DNA from 3 places in the Caballeronia sp. AZ1_KS37 genome. Region 2 is predicted to be linked to each of the others. Evidence: predicted binding sites of a transcription regulator. Region 2 holds the regulator's gene; each other region holds the start of a gene.
The links. The regulator HrcA, encoded in region 2, represses chaperone genes, less so after heat shock. The targets are predictions, from matches to a motif close to TTAGCACTCNNNNNNNNNGAGTGCTAA.
Positions count from the first base shown of each region.

Region 1: a site for HrcA is predicted at 1,887-1,913, ahead of NCS00_RS11335 (co-chaperone GroES). Genes of this name have one in related genera too.
Region 3: a site for HrcA is predicted at 3,207-3,233, ahead of rpoH (RNA polymerase sigma factor RpoH). Genes of this name have one in related genera too.

Region 1 is NZ_JALQDP010000016.1:72,430-77,735, forward strand. It holds gene groL (chaperonin GroEL) at 1-1,421, opposite strand, end outside; gene NCS00_RS11335 (co-chaperone GroES) at 1,517-1,807, opposite strand; gene NCS00_RS11340 (DUF4148 domain-containing protein) at 2,193-2,543, shown strand; gene NCS00_RS11345 (DUF2242 domain-containing protein) at 2,716-3,480, shown strand; gene NCS00_RS11350 (D-(-)-3-hydroxybutyrate oligomer hydrolase) at 3,485-5,306, opposite strand, start outside.
Region 2 is NZ_JALQDP010000001.1:519,509-524,814, reverse strand. It holds gene grpE (nucleotide exchange factor GrpE) at 1-66, opposite strand, end outside; gene NCS00_RS02495 (hypothetical protein) at 427-588, shown strand; gene NCS00_RS02490 (RNA-binding S4 domain-containing protein) at 560-967, opposite strand; gene hemH (ferrochelatase) at 993-2,060, opposite strand; gene hrcA (heat-inducible transcriptional repressor HrcA) at 2,184-3,200, opposite strand; gene NCS00_RS02475 (NAD kinase) at 3,387-4,283, shown strand; gene recN (DNA repair protein RecN) at 4,314-5,306, shown strand, end outside.
Region 3 is NZ_JALQDP010000001.1:349,079-354,384, reverse strand. It holds gene leuA (2-isopropylmalate synthase) at 270-1,922, shown strand; gene NCS00_RS01715 (nuclear transport factor 2 family protein) at 1,939-2,322, opposite strand; gene NCS00_RS01710 (acyloxyacyl hydrolase) at 2,368-2,934, opposite strand; gene rpoH (RNA polymerase sigma factor RpoH) at 3,298-4,233, shown strand; gene nagE (N-acetylglucosamine-specific PTS transporter subunit IIBC) at 4,365-5,306, opposite strand, start outside.

The sequences.
Region 1 (5,306 bases), on a different contig from region 2:
CCCGTACCTTGAGCAACTGCTGCCACCACGACCGAAGCTTCTTCGCCGCCGTTCGTGACGATCTGGCGCAGCGGCTCTTCCATTGCGCGCAGGACGATCTTGATACCGGCGTCCTGGTCTGCGTTCGCGCCCTTCAGGCCGTCGATCGCCTTGCGTGCGCGGATCAGCGCAACGCCGCCGCCTGCCACGATGCCTTCTTCCACAGCTGCGCGCGTTGCGTGCAGTGCGTCTTCGACGCGTGCCTTCTTTTCCTTCATTTCGACTTCGGTCGCAGCGCCGACCTTGATCACCGCAACGCCGCCGGCCAGCTTGGCCACGCGCTCTTGCAGCTTTTCACGGTCGTAGTCCGACGTCGCTTCTTCGATCTGCTTGCGCACTTGCTTCACGCGAGCTTCGATGTTCACGGCTTCGCCAGCGCCGTCGATGATCGTCGTGTTTTCCTTGCCCACTTCGATGCGCTTCGCCTGGCCCAGTTCAGCCAGCGTTGCCTTCTCGAGCGTCAGGCCGGTTTCTTCCGCGACCACTTGACCGCCGGTCAGGATCGCGATGTCTTCCAGCATGGCCTTGCGGCGGTCGCCGAAGCCCGGAGCCTTGACAGCAACCGTCTTCAGGATGCCGCGGATGTTGTTGACGACCAGCGTAGCCAGCGCTTCGCCTTCGACGTCTTCAGCGATGATCAGCAGCGGACGGCCAGCCTTCGCGACTTGTTCCAGAACCGGCAGCAGATCGCGGATGTTCGAAACCTTCTTGTCGTGCAGCAGCACGAACGGGTTTTCGAGGACGGCGACTTGCTTGTCCGGGTTGTTGATGAAGTAGGGCGACAGGTAGCCGCGGTCGAATTGCATACCTTCGACGACGTCCAGCTCGTCTTGCAGCGACTTGCCGTCTTCGACGGTGATGACGCCTTCCTTGCCGACCTTGTCCATCGCTTCAGCGATGCGCTCGCCGATCGACGTGTCGCTGTTCGCCGAGATCGAGCCGACTTGCGCGATTTCCTTGTTCGTCGTGCAGGGCTTGCTGATCTTGCGCAGTTCTTCGATTGCTGCAGCCACGGCCTTGTCGATGCCGCGCTTCAGGTCCATCGGGTTCATGCCCGATGCGACGTACTTCATGCCTTCGCGAACGATGGATTGCGCGAGCACGGTAGCGGTCGTGGTGCCGTCACCTGCGTTGTCGCTGGTCTTGGAAGCAACTTCCTTGACCATTTGCGCGCCCATGTTCTGGAGCTTGTCCTTCAGTTCGATTTCCTTCGCGACCGACACACCGTCCTTCGTGACCGTCGGACCGCCGAAAGAGCGCTCGAGCACGACGTTGCGGCCCTTCGGACCCAGCGTGACCTTGACCGCGTTGGCCAGAATGTTCACGCCTTCGACCATCTTGGCGCGTGCGGAATCGCCAAAGGTGACTTCTTTAGCTGCCATATCCAAACTCCTTGATTCGATTCGGTTTGCTGGCTTCGCTGCGGCGCTCGGAGGAGCGGCTCAGGCAGACGAAGCCGAACGTGCAGGAAGGATGCTTACTTGACCAGAACGGCCATGATGTCTTCTTCGCGCATGACGAGCAGTTCCTGCCCGTCGACCTTGACGGTCTGGCCAGCGTACTTGCCGAACAGAACACGGTCGCCGACCTTCACGTCGAGGGCGATTTGCGCGCCCTTGTCATCGCGCTTGCCCGGGCCGATGGCCAGGACTTCGCCTTGATCCGGCTTCTCAGCGGCTGCTTCAGGGATCACGATGCCCGATGCGGTCTTGGTTTCCTGGTCCAGACGTTTGACGATGACGCGATCGTGCAAAGGACGAAGGTTCATACACACTCCTCTCTTGATTGAGACTGAAAACGCGGGAAAACCCGTCCTTTGAGAAGGATCTCGCCGGACGGCAATCTTGTTAGCACTCTCGTGCAGTGAGTGCCAATTATATGGAGCGACTTTGACAATTTCAAGGACGCAAAGGCCGGGAAAACGCTTAAGCAGCTTGACTCTTGAAAAACGGCACTGCGTCCATAAGCGGAAAATCGGATCAATGGAAACCAAAAACCGATTGACAGAATTAATGCCGATTCGACAAAAGTGATTTCGTCGGATTAGGGTTTTTCCTAGGTCGTCCGGAGCCTAGACTGCATCTCAACGACGAAGCAACGGAAAGACACACACTCCGCTGCGACGTTCCTTAAAACAGCATCCGGAGGTCATCATGTTCAAGTTCAAATCAATCGTTCCCGCCATCGCCATTGCAGCCGTACTCGCCGCGCCGGCTTTCGCGCAAGCGCGCGAAGACGGCCCTGCCACCCGTGCGCAAGTGCGCGCCGAGCTCGTCCAGCTCGAACGCGCCGGCTACAAGCCGATGGCCGATCAAGCCACGTATCCCGCCGAGATTCAGGCTGCCGAAGCGCGCGTGGCCGCGCAACAAAGCGCATCGAACGCGTCGTTTGGCGGCGTGAGCGATGGCGCGTCGGCATCGGGGAAACCGGCGCGCGTCGGCTTTTTGAGCCGTATCGTCCGTCCCGCCGCCGATGCCAATCCGGTCGACTTCAATCGCCCGTAAGCGAAACGCAAAGCGGCGCGCGACGCCGCATCCGACGAAGCCCGGCCTCGCATGCCGGGCTTTTCGCTTGCTGAAGGAACTAAGACCGATGCTTTTTCGTCGGTGATACCGCTGGCACTACAATCTTCACCTGCCTCCCTTCGTTCCTCTCGCTCTCCGTCTTAAGCCGCTCATGTCATCTCTCGCATCGTCGCGTCTCGTGTTCGTGTCGCTCGCGCTGACCGCCCTTGTCGGGTGCGGCGGCCGCGCCGCCACCACGCCGAGCTATCAGCAGGAGCTGTTCAGCACCGGCGTGAGCCCGTTCGCGCACAATTTCGACGCCACCGTCAACGAAACCTGCGAGGCCGCGCGCCGCGCGCTGCTGTCGCAAGGGTTTCTCACGACGATGGGCCAGCCCGACACCGTCGACGCGACCAAGAATTTCCAGCCGAGCGCCGAAACGCACGTCGTCGTCTCGTTCCACGTCGTTTGCACGCCCGGCGAAAACGCGACGAACCAAAGCATCGCGTACGTGAACGCCGTGCAGGACGGCTATGCGCTCAAGAAGAGCGACACGTCCGCGAGCGTGGGCTTGAGCGTGCTCGGCTCGCTGTCGCTGCCGATCCGCTCGAACAGCGACGCGATGGTCAAGATTTCCAGCGAGACCGTGCCCGCCGGCAAGTTCTATGACCGCTTCTTCGGTCTGATGGGCCACTATCTGAACACGGTGCCGCGCAGCGCGCCCGTCGCCGGCGACGAAGTGAAAAGCAAGCCGCTCGCGCCGTCGATCATCGTGAGCTCGCCCGAGCTGACGCCGACGCCGATCGTCGTGCAGGCGCCCGCCGCCGCGACCGCGATCCAGAGGCCGAATGCCGATGCGGCTGCGGCTGCGGCTGGCGCATCGGAAGTCCCGGCGGCGTCGGCGGCCGCAGTGCCCGCGGCCACCGTGACGCACTGAACCGTCAGTTCGGCACGTTGACGATGCCGCCCGCCACCGAGATCGCGTTCGCGCCGGGATCGGTCGCGATGGGCGGCAGATTCGACGTCGTGAGGGCGGGCGCCGAACCCGCCTTGCCGCCGCGCGCGACCGTCCGCACCACCTGCGACGGCGGCAGCGGCGCGTTGTTCTTCAGGTGGTTCCACATCAGGTTGAGCGCCTGAATGTCGTAGTAGTGGACCGGAATGAAGCGCGTGTCGAAGCCTGCCACGCTCAGGAACGCGTCGAAGTGCTGACCGTTCGTGATCTCATACAGCGAAAGCTGGCTCTTGCTTCCCTCCGCCACGCGATTCGCACCCAGATACGGCCGCGACGCATGATTGATCGGCACGAGCGCATCCGCCCGGCCCTGCACGATGATCGCGGGCTTGCCGCGAAGATTCGCGTTCACGCGGATCGCATTGACGCTGCCCGCCATCGTCGCGTTGCCGTTCGTCCATAACGCGCGCAGGCAGGCGGCGCCCGCGTAGCTGGCATCGGGCGTCGCCAGCCGATGATCCGCCGCGCCCGTCGTTCCCGCGTTGTAGACCAGGTTGATGCCGTTGGTCGGCGGCACGCCGTTGCCGTTGCCGAAGATCGTCGGCATCGGCGAGACGAGCGGCGTGACGCCGGCCGCGCCCGTCGCCGCGCTGGTCGTGCCGAAGCTGAACTCGCAGAGATTGTCGAGCACGCTCGCTTTCATGTACGCATCGGCGTAAGTCACAGCGACGGCCGGCACCGCCTGCGAATCCCACATCGGCGCGTGCAGCGTGTCGGAATCGCTCTCGTAGCCTGCCTGATGCAGACGGTTCAGCGCATCGGTCGCCTGCTCCGTCGTCGTGCCGCCCGAGACGAAGCCGTTGGCGGCAAGCGTCGCACAGCGCGCCGTGCGGATCGCGTTGGTCGTGGCGGGCAGAAGCGTCGTCAGATACGGCGCGCCTGCCGCAGCGGGCGCGAGCGCCGCGCACGGCTGCAGCAGGTTCGCGAGCGTCATGTAATCCGCGAGCGGCCTGCCGAACGAGCCGACCGGCACGCCGCCCTGCCGCACCGAAACCTGCGACGGCAAATTCAGATTGATCTGCGGCTCGCCGACGACGACCGCCGTGATCCAGCCATCGGTGTCCTGTTCCGCCGCCGCCAGCGATGCGCCGCCGCCGTTGCTCACCGATGCCGCGATCGTCGTGATGCTGCCCTTGCTGTAGCGCGCCTGATGCGTCGATCCGCTGACCGGCCCGAACATGTCGTTGAGCGCCCAGTACGCGAACTGGATCGCCTGCAGCGTGTTCTTGCCCCAGTCCTGCTCCGGGTTTTGCTGCGAATGCGCGTGCTTGTACGCGTAGCGATTCGGGAACGCCGAATTGAACGACGACAGCGCCGACGCGCTCACGTTCGCCTTAAAAATCGCCTTGGTTCCGGCGATGTCCGCACTGGCGAGCGTGCCGTCGATGAGCGTCACGAGCGTCGTCGAAATTTCCTGCGCGCCGTTGCCGCTGCCCTTGTCCGTGTAGGCGACCGCGCAGCCGCGCTTGAGGCCCCACTCGCCCGCCGCCGAAATCGCACCGTAGACGCCGCGCGATCCCGATGACGTCGCCGTGACGATGCACGGCTGGTCCGGATTGAAGCTCGTCGGGATCTGCACGAGCAGGCTCACGTTCTGCCTGCCGCTGCCATCGTCCGCGTAGGCGATGTACTCCTTGCCCGCAATCTTGCCTTCGCCGAGCGAGTCGTTGCCGTTCAGATCGATATTCGGCCCCCAGAAGCGGCCGTAGCCGCCGTTCGCCGACATGTCGACGAGCGCGCGGTAGTTC
Region 2 (5,306 bases):
CTGGCGCGCGTTATCGTCGGCGGGCGTTGCGTTCTGGCTCGCTGGATTCTCTTGCGTGTTTTCCATGTCGCTGAATATGTATTGCAGTGAGTTGAATCGGCTGCGAAAGCGGCCAGACCGAAAGTCGGACGCATTTTTCGCACTAACGGCCGAAATGAGGGCGCCGAAAGCTTTTTCAAGCCTTCGAAACGGTTTTTCGGACAAATCTCGACAGCAAGGTGGCGCCGCAATGGCTCGTAATACAGACTTCGCCGCGGCGCGCGATTTTCGGATTGAGGGAAAGCCCTGAGTCGCCTACACTTCAAAAAAGCAGCGCAGGACGCACGTTAACCCTAATCCTACGAATTGCTTCAAACCGCTTTCAGCCCTTGCCCGTTTCCTGATCCGGCCGCCTTCTGACCGGGCAACCCGCTTCCCGGGGATACCATGAAACTGACCTTTGCTATCGCGGTGGTCGCCCTGGTACTCGTCGCGGGAACGACCACCATCTGCATGTCCGGCGTCGTGACCGAACGTACCACCGAGTACGGCGGCGTTCACGCGACCATCGAAAGCTACTTCAATCCGAACGAGAAAATTTGTCGATAGTGCGCCGGTCGCGCTTCGTCGGCCTTCCCTGCAGTTCCGCTGCGGGCTCGCGGAAATTCTTGCGGCGCTCGGCCTCGGCCATGCGTTTCGCACGGCCTTCCCCGGTTTCGGCATAGAGCGTCTGGGCGACCGGCGCCGGGCCGCGCACATCGCATATCCCGAGCACTTCGACCTGCCACACCAGCCGTTCGATATCGATCTCGACGATATCGCCGACGCGCACGTCCTTAGACGGCTTCACATTCGCCCCGCCGATCTTCACGCGGCCTTTCTCGACCGCATCGCTCGCGAGCGAACGCGTCTTGAAGAAACGCGCTGCCCAAAGCCACTTATCGATGCGCAAACGCGCGCCAGGTTCCGTCGAAATCTTGTAGTTCATGGGTGAATGCCTGAAAAAGCCGCGCTCAGGCCACTGCGCTGAGCGGCTGCACAGTCTGCACGGGCCATCCCTGAAGATGTTGCGCGGCGATCTCGCCCAGTGCCTTGATCCACGCGGGCGCTGAGTTCAGGCAGGCAATCCGGTGAAAATGCTTGCCGCCCGCCTTCAGAAATTCGTCGCGCACCTCGATGCCGATTTCCTCGATCGTCTCGAGACAATCCGCCGTGAAGCCGGGACAGAACACGTCCACACGAGAAACGCCGCCCGCGCCGAGCTCCGCGACCGTCGGCGCGGTGTACGGCTGAAGCCACTCCGCCCGCCCAAAGCGCGACTGGAACGTCACGCGGCATTCGACCGGCGTAAGCCCGAGCGCGGCCATGAGCAACGAACCGGTCAGCTGGCACTGGTCGTGATACGGATCGCCGAGATCCATCGTGCGCTTCGGCACGCCGTGGAAGCTCAGCACAAGCTTGTCGCCCGCGGCGAAATCCGGCTGGCCGTGATGCCGCCAATAGTCGCGCACCTGCTCCGCGAGCGCCGCGATATACGCCGGATGATCGGCGTAATGGCGGATCGTGCGGATTTCCGGCTGATTGCGCACGCGCTTGAGCGCGGCGAACGCGTCGTCGAACGCGGTGGCCGTCGTGGACGACGAGTATTGCGGATACATCGGCAACAGGAGAATGCGGTCGGCGCCTTCGAGCTTCAGCTGATTGAGCATCGCGCCGATGCCCGGCGTGCCGTAGCGCATCGCATAGTCGACGATGACGTGATAGTCGTTCGCCGCGAAGAGCCGCCGCAAGCCGTCGACCTGCTTTTCCGTATGCACGCGCAGCGGCGAGCCTTCGGGCATCCACACTTGCGCGTACTTCTTCGCCGATGCGCGCCCGCGAAACGGCAGGATCAGGCCGCGCAGAATGAATTGCCACACGAATGACGGAATTTCGACGACGCGCGGATCGGACAGGAATTGCGCCAGATACTTGCGCACCGCCCGCGGCGTGGGCGCGTCCGGCGTGCCGAGATTGATCAGCAGCACCGCGACGCGATGCGAAGCGCTGGGCTGCGAGGGCAACTCGAGGTCGAAACGCATAAGGGAAGCGAGCCTGAAGATGGTCGTCGGAAAAGTTGAGGACCATTATAGCGGCGCGTTTCCGGACGCATCATTGGCCGAACGGCCTAGTGGCGCGCTCTTTCGCGGCGCGCCAAGATGGCGTCACTGATGACTGAGCGACATCGACAGCAAACGCGCGGTGATATCGACGATCGGAATCACGCGGTTGTACGCCATGCGCGTCGGGCCGATCACGCCGAGCGTGCCGACGATCTTCCCGTTGACCTCGTATGGCGCCGTCACGACGCTCATTTCCTCGATCGGCACGAGATTGCTTTCTCCGCCGATGAAAATCTGCACGCCTTGCGCGTGACTCGATACATCCAGCAATTGCAGGAGGCTCGTCTTTTGGTCGAACAAATCGAAAAGCTTGCGCAGCCGCGCCATGTCGGACGAAAGGTCCGCCACTTCGAGCAGGTTGCGCTCGCCGGAAATCAGCACGGTGTCAGTGGGGTCCGTCTCGGCGGTGCTCGCGACCACGGCCGCCTGCATGAGCGCGGTCATGTCGCCGCGCAACTGGTCGATTTCCTCGCGCAAACGGCGGCGTACTTCGTCGAAGGACAGGCCCGCGAAATGCGCGTTGATGTAATTGGAGGCTTCTACGAGTTGCGAAGGCGAATAGTCGCGTTGCGTGGCCATCATGCGGTTCTGCACGTCGCCTTCGGGCGTCACGATGATGAGCAGAATGCGCTTGTCCGACAGCCGCATGAACTCGATCTGCTTGAACATGTGGCTCCGGCGCGGCGTGAGCACGACGCCCGCGAACGAAGACAGATTGGACAGCACGCTCGCCGCCGCCGCGACGATCTTCTGCGGCTCCTCGCCTTGCAGGCGAGTCTTGACCGCGGTGGTCATGGCCTCGTCTTGCGGTGCTTCTACAGTCAGCATCGTGTCGACGAAGAGCCGGTAGCCGCGCGGCGTGGGAATGCGTCCCGCCGACGTATGCGGGCTCGCGACCAGCCCGAGGTCTTCGAGATCCGACATGACGTTGCGGATGGTCGCGGGGCTCAGTTCGAGGCCGGAATGACGTGATAACGTGCGCGAACCGACCGGCTGACCTTCGGCGATGTAGCGCTCGATCAACGTTTTGAGGAGGGTTTGTGCACGTGGGTCTAGCATGGGGAAATTTTAGCTCAACGTGTCGGATAGCGGCGAGCCGCGCCGGGTGGTCGGCATTCAACGTCCGCTCCATTCTAGCGACAAACGGCGAGCCTGCCCGCGTCATGCCGCACGGTCTCGTCGCGGCGCGCCCGGCGGCCATCGCCCACGGTTCTTTTCGCTCTCTGACTATGGTGTAATGCCGGCATGGAAATTGGCCAATTCAAGACCGTCGCCCTCGTGGGGCGCACCAACACGCCGGGCATCGAGGCGCCGCTGAGATCGCTCGCCGATCTCCTCAGGAGCCAGGGCTTCGAGGTCGTCTTCGAGGCGGGCACCGCGAAGGACGTCGGCGTGACGGAGTTCCCGGCGCTCTCCATCGCGGAGATGGGCGCGCGCGCGGACGTTGCAATCGTGCTCGGCGGCGACGGCACGATGCTCGGCATCGGACGGCAGCTCGCGCCGTATAAAACACCGCTCATCGGCGTGAATCATGGCCGGCTCGGCTTCATCACCGACATTCCGCTCAAGGCGATGCAGGAAATCGTCCCGCAAATGCTCGCCGGCCAGTTCGAGCGCGAGGAACGCAGCCTGCTCGAAGCGCGCATCGTGCGCAACGACAAGCCGATCTACCACGCGCTCGCGTTCAACGACGTCGTGGTGAATCGCAGCGGCTTCTCCGGCATGGCGGAGCTGCGCGTGTCGGTGGACGGCCACTTCATGTACAACCAGCGTTCCGACGGACTGATCGTCGCGACGCCGACCGGCTCGACCGCCTACGCGCTGTCGTCGGCGGGGCCGATCCTGCATCCGCAATTGCAGGGCTTCGTGCTCGTGCCGATCGCGCCGCATTCGCTGTCGAACCGGCCGATCGTGCTGCCCGACGATTCGAAAGTGACCATTCAGATCATCGGCGGTCGCGACGTCAACGTGAACTTCGACATGCAGTCGTTCACCGCCGTCGAACTGAACGACGCGATTGAAGTGCGGCGCTCGAAGCATACGGTGCCGGTGCTGCATCCGGTCGGCTACAGCACGTACGCCACGCTGCGCAAGAAGCTGCACTGGAACGAGCATCCGTCGCAGGATTCGTCCGCTCTCTGATCTGCCAGAACTTCCTTCCCCGAAGCGTCCATGCTCCGTCATCTTTCCATTCGAGATTTCGTCATCGTCGCCACGCTGGATATCGATTTCGATCCAGGCTTCACGGTCTTTTCGGGTGAAACCGGCGCGGGCAAGTCGATCCTCATCGACGCCCTCGCGCTAACGCTCGGCGCGCGCGGCGACGCGAGCGTCGTGCGCGCCGGTCAGGCGCGCGCCGACATCACCGCCGAATTTTCGACGCATCCGCTCGTCGTGCGCTGGCTGGACGAACACGCGCTCACGCAGGATGCCGATTCGGTCATGCTGCGGCGGGTGATCGATTCGGGCGGCCGCTCGCGAGCGTTCATCAATGGCACGCCCGCGACGCTCGCGCAGTTGCGCGAAGTCGGCGAAATGCTCGTCGATATCCACGGCCAGCACGCGCATCAATTGTTGATGCGACCGGACGCGCAACGCGAACTCTTCGACACGCACGCGCAGTTGCTCGACACGGCCGGCGCGGTGAATCGTGCCTGGCGCGCGATGCGCGACGCGCAGCAAGCCGTCGAGACCGCCCAGAATCGCGACCGCGAGCTGCAACTGGAACGCGAGCGTCTCGCGTGGCAACTGAGCGAGTTCGACAAGCTCGCGCCGCAGCCCGGCGAATGGGAAGAAGTGAGCGCGGAGCATCATCGGCTGTCGCATTCGGCGAGTCTCATCGACGGCGTGCAGGGTGCGCTCGGCGCGCTCTCCGAATCCGACGAAGCGATGATCTCGCAGCTCGGCGCTATCATCTCGAAGCTGCGCGGCCTGTCCGATATCGATCCCGCGTTGAACGACGTGCTCGCGTCGCTCGAACCGGCGGAAATCCAGTTGCAGGAAGCGTCGTATTCGCTATCGCACTATGCGCAGCGGCTGGAGCTCGATCCTGACCGGCTCGCGCAAGTCGAAAGACGCATGGAGCAACTGCACTCGACCGCGCGCAAGTTCCGCCTTCAACCCGAAACGCTGCCGGAAGAACACGACGCGCGCCGCCGCCAGCTC
Region 3 (5,306 bases), 170 kb from region 2:
GGTCCTCCAGAAGTTTCCCGCAGTACCTTTTCTTACCAACCTGTAGTCGTCAGCTTTTCGTTCGCGCATCCCGCGAAACGGAAACGCGAGGGTCACATGCACGCTGCTTCGCGCACGTTCACGTTGGTCGCAGGCGTCACCATCGCCCGTGATTCGTGTGAACGCGCGCGCCGCCCGGTCTTACGTGCATGCCGCCACGCCCGGCCAGCCGCCGGACACGGCCTCTCTCGCAGACGCTACGCAAACCGTCCGAAGAGAGATCGACGATCATGATGCCGAACCCCGCCGAGAAATACCGTCCGTTTCCGCAAGTCCGTCTGAATGGCCGCCGCTGGCCGAACCGCACGATCGAAAAAGCGCCCGTCTGGATGAGCACCGATCTGCGCGACGGCAACCAGTCGCTCATCGAGCCGATGAGCATCGCAGCGAAGCTCGAGTTCTTCGAGATGCTGGTGAAAATCGGGTTCAAGGAAATCGAGGTGGGCTTCCCGTCGGCATCGCAGACGGATTTCGACTTCGTGCGCAAGCTGATCGACGAAAAGCGCATTCCGGACGACGTGACCATCGAAGTGCTCGTGCAGTCGCGCCGCGAACTGATCGAGCGCACGTTCGAAGCGGTGGAAGGTGCGAGCAAGGTGATCGTGCATCTCTATAACGCGATCGCGCCGTCGTTCCGCAAGATCGTGTTCAACCAGTCGAAGGACGAAGTGAAGGCGCTGGCGGTCGAAGGCACGCGCATCATCAAGGAATGCGCGGCGGCGCGGCCGGACACGCACTGGATCTATCAGTACTCGCCCGAAACCTTCAGCATGACGGAGCTGTCGTTCGCGCGCGAAGTCTGCGATGCCGTCGCGCAAATGTGGCGTCCGACGCCCGATCACAAAATGATCGTGAATCTGCCCGCGACCGTCGAAGCGGCAACGCCCAACGTCTTCGCCGATCAGATCGAGTGGATGGACCGCAACATGGGCTTTCGCGACAGCATCGTGCTGTCGGTGCATCCGCATAACGATCGCGGCACGGCCGTCGCGGCGGCGGAAATGGCGTTGCTCGCTGGCGCGGATCGCATCGAAGGCTGCCTCTTCGGCAACGGCGAGCGCACCGGCAATGTCGATCTCGTGACGCTCGCGATGAATCTCTACACGCAAGGCGTGGATCCGGGCCTCGATTTTTCCGATATCGACGCCGTGCGCCGCGTCGTCGAGCGCTGCAATCAGATTCCGGTGCATCCACGCCATCCGTACGCGGGCGATCTCGTGTTCACCGCGTTTTCGGGTTCGCATCAGGACGCGATCCGCAAGGGCTTCGCGCAGCGCGTGCCGGGCACGGTGTGGGAAGTGCCCTATCTGCCGATCGATCCGGCTGATCTCGGCCGCAGCTACGACGCCGTGATCCGCGTGAACAGCCAGTCCGGAAAGGGCGGTTCGACGTATCTGCTCGAACGCGGTCTCGGCTTCACGCCGCCGCGCCGCGTGCAGATCGAATTCAGCCACGCCGTCCAGAAAGTCACCGATGCATCCGGCGCGGAAATCAGCGGCGAAGCGATCTGCGAGCTCTTCAAGCGCGAGTATTTCGATGCGGGCGGGCCGGTATCGCGCATCGACGTTTCGACGCTTACGGTATTCGAAAGGCGCGTCGCATTACCGGCCGTAGTGGCTGCGACGAGCGGCGACGCTCACGCGCAGGCGGTCGCCGCCGCGCTCGGCGTGGACGCGAGCGTGAACTGGTTCGAGACGTCCGTGACGGCGAACGGCGACACGGCGGCGTTCGTCGGCTGTCGTGTCGGAGACGGGCCGACGCGCTTCGGCGTCGCGGTGCATGCGAATCCGGCGCTCGCGGTCGCCGATGCCGTCGTGAGCGCGGTCAACCGCTCCGGGCGCGTCGTGGACAACCTGCGGCAAGACGAAGCCGTGGAAGCGTGATGGGCGGCGCGCGTGGCTATTCGAGCGCCACGCGCGTCGCCTGCAGGGCCAGCAGCTGCCATTGGCCTTCGGTCTGCACATGGACGGCGGTGTAGGCGATCGGAAACAGCAGCGCGCCGTTCTTCGATTCCATCTCGATCAGCGCACGGCCCGACACGAGGCACGTATCGCGGCCGGCGGGCAGCACATCCTGCGACTGAATTTCGATCTGCCGATAGCGGCGGCGGCCCGCGGTGATCGCGTCGATGAACTGGCGCTTCGTCTCCCGCTTGCCGTTCGTGTGGACGTAGCTGACGTTCTCGGCCAGCAGCGCGTCCAGCGCCGGGCCGTCGCCCTCGACCATGGCACGGAAGCGATCGCGCTCGAGGCCGCGGATGGCCTCAATGGTTTTTGCCGGCATCTGTCGATTCCCCTTGTGTCGAGGAACCGATGCGCCGGCGCCTCGTCAGAAGTTGTATTGCAGATATAGCTGGCTGAAATTTATACCAGGATTCGGCTCTTTGATACCGCCGTTCGACAGATGCTGAAAGCGAAATCCCGCTTGATAGCTCTGCTTCGACCCGAAGATCATGCCGACGCCCACCATGTCCGCGAACTGGAACGCCGACCCGACGCTGAAATCCTCGGTGATGCGCGTGTGCGAGAGCAGCCGCACGCCGACGCCCGCCTCGATGAACGGCCGGAAGTAGCCCGAGCTCTTCACGAAGCGCAGCACTGGCGTAATGCCGAATTCCCATATGTTCGGATGCACGGCGTTGTCCTCGGTCGTGTGCCAGTAGGACACGTGACCTTCGCCGATGAGCGTGAAGTGAAAACCGCCGATCTCCCACCAGGTGAGGCCCGGATCCCAGGACAGGCCGAGATCGGCCTTCTTGATGTCGTGGTCGGCGACGCCGCCGGCGATCTGGACACCGAATCGGTCGGCATGAGCCGCCGCCGACGCGAGACCCAATGCAGTACAAACCGCCACGCGCGCTAGCGGGCGGGGCCACGAACTCTTGTTTTTATGCATTTGCACCCCAATTTGCTCGGATAGCGGGTGTGTTTCGTAAATTGCTGTCGCTTGGCGATTCTAGTGACGTTTTAAAACATTTGCAGAAATCGCATCAGCGCGCCCCCGTTTGTAGAATTTCTGATCGCGACAGTGGGCAAGTAAGGTAAATGATGCGAAAACGTTTCAGCCTCCGGTAGTTTCTTCCGCTGCTCGCGCAACAGTCCGTCCTATTGGACCCGCAAATTCGATAGTTTTTGTGGGAACTCCCACATTCCCCTCTGCTCTAACACTTAGCACTCGATGGACTGGAGTGCTAATATCGTGTCTGACTTGCCGCGGTCGTTAAGCGGCACGTGAATTGTTGATAAGGAGCTTATGAGCGTGACCAATGCGATGACCCTTCCGAATGTTGTGAGCTCGGCACCTGCCAAGGCATCTTCGGCAGGCGCGCTGACGTACGCGCAGTCGTCGATGCTGACCGGCCAGATCGGCAACATCGATTCATACATACAAGCAGTGAACCGTATTCCGATGCTTTCGCAGGCGGAGGAACGACAGTACGCCACCGAATTCCGCGAGCAGGGCAACCTGAACGCCGCGCGCCAGCTGGTGCTTTCGCACCTGCGCCTCGTCGTGTCGATCGCCCGTAACTATCTCGGTTACGGCTTGCCGCACGCCGACCTGATCCAGGAAGGCAACATCGGTCTGATGAAAGCGGTGAAGCGCTTCGACCCAGAGCAAAACGTGCGCCTGGTGTCGTATGCGATGCACTGGATCAAGGCCGAGATTCACGAGTACATCCTGCGCAACTGGCGCATGGTGAAGGTCGCGACGACCAAGGCGCAGCGCAAGCTGTTCTTCAATCTGCGCAGTCACAAGACCAGCCATTCCGCGTTCACGCCGGACGAGATCGAAGGTCTCGCGAGCGAGCTGAACGTAAAGCGCGAGGAAGTCGCGGAGATGGAAACGCGCTTGTCGGGCGGCGATATCGCGCTCGAAGGCCACGTCGAGGATGGCGAGGAAGCGTACGCGCCCATCGCCTATCTGGCCGACTCGCACAACGAGCCGACTAACGTCATCGCCGCGCGGCAGCACGACAGGCTGCAAAGCGACGGCCTCGCCGATGCACTCGAATCGCTCGACGAACGCAGCCGCCGCATCATCAAGGCGCGCTGGCTCGACGTGCAGGACGACGGCTCGGGCGGCAAGACGCTGCATGAACTGGCCGACGAGTTCGGCGTCTCGGCGGAGCGCATTCGCCAGATCGAGGCGAGCGCGATGAAGAAGATGCGCTCGGCGTTGCATGACTACGCGTAACAATTGACTGTGCCATTGCAGAAATTGCAAAGCCCGCCGTCGACGAGACGGCGGGCTTTTTCTTTGGCACTTCGCTGAAAACACAAACGGCGCCCGCGGGCGCCGTTTGTTATCGAGCTTCGATTACCGCTTCAGGCAGGCATCGGTGCAGCGCCGCCGCCGTTGCCGGACAAGCGCGTGGACAGTTGCGCCGCATAGCGCTGCGCCGCCGCGCCCACGACGATGTGGAACGTATCCGCCGACACCCACGCCACATCCAGCGACGACAAACGCTGACGATCCACCGACGACGGATCGCGCACGACCACGCGCAGGCGCGTCTGCGCAACCGCGTCGAGCGATACCACGTTGGTCGCGCCGCCGAACACCGCGAGCCAGCGGAACGGGTCCGGATCGAGCGGGCCGGGCGTCTGGTCGCCGCTCACCGCTGCCGCGACCGGTTGCGCCGGCGTCGACGATGCGGGCGTTGCGCCGCGCGTCGACGAATGCTCGAGTTCGCTGCGGATTTCATCGGCGATCAGATCGGCTTCCGGCCCGATGATCACCTGGACGTTGGTCGCGCCGCGCTTCAACACGCCGCGCGCGCCGATGCTCTTCAACTGCGGCTCCGACACCTTCTCCGAATCCACGACCGACAGACGCAGACGCGTCGTGCAGGCATCGACGAGCGTCAGATTCGATGCGCCGCCGAGCGCCGCGACGTACTTCGCAGCGCGCGTGTTCGACACGGCTGCTGCCGCGCCGGGCACGGGCGGAATCAGGCCGCCATCGACGGTTTGCGCCACGTCGGTTTCGGCGTCGGTCGTGGCCGGCTCGCGGCCCGGCGTCGCCATGTTGAACTTGCGGATAAAGAAGCGGAACAGGCCGTAATAGATGACGAAGTACACCGCACCGACCACGAGCGCCAGCCAGCCGCGCTGCGACAGACCGTAGTTCAGCACGTAGTCGATCGCGCCCGCCGAGAACGTGAAGCCCAGATGGATGCCGAGCGCCGAGCAGATGGCGAGCGACAGGCCCGTCAGCACTGCGTGGATGCCGTAGAGCACCGGAGCCAGGAACATGAACGAGTATTC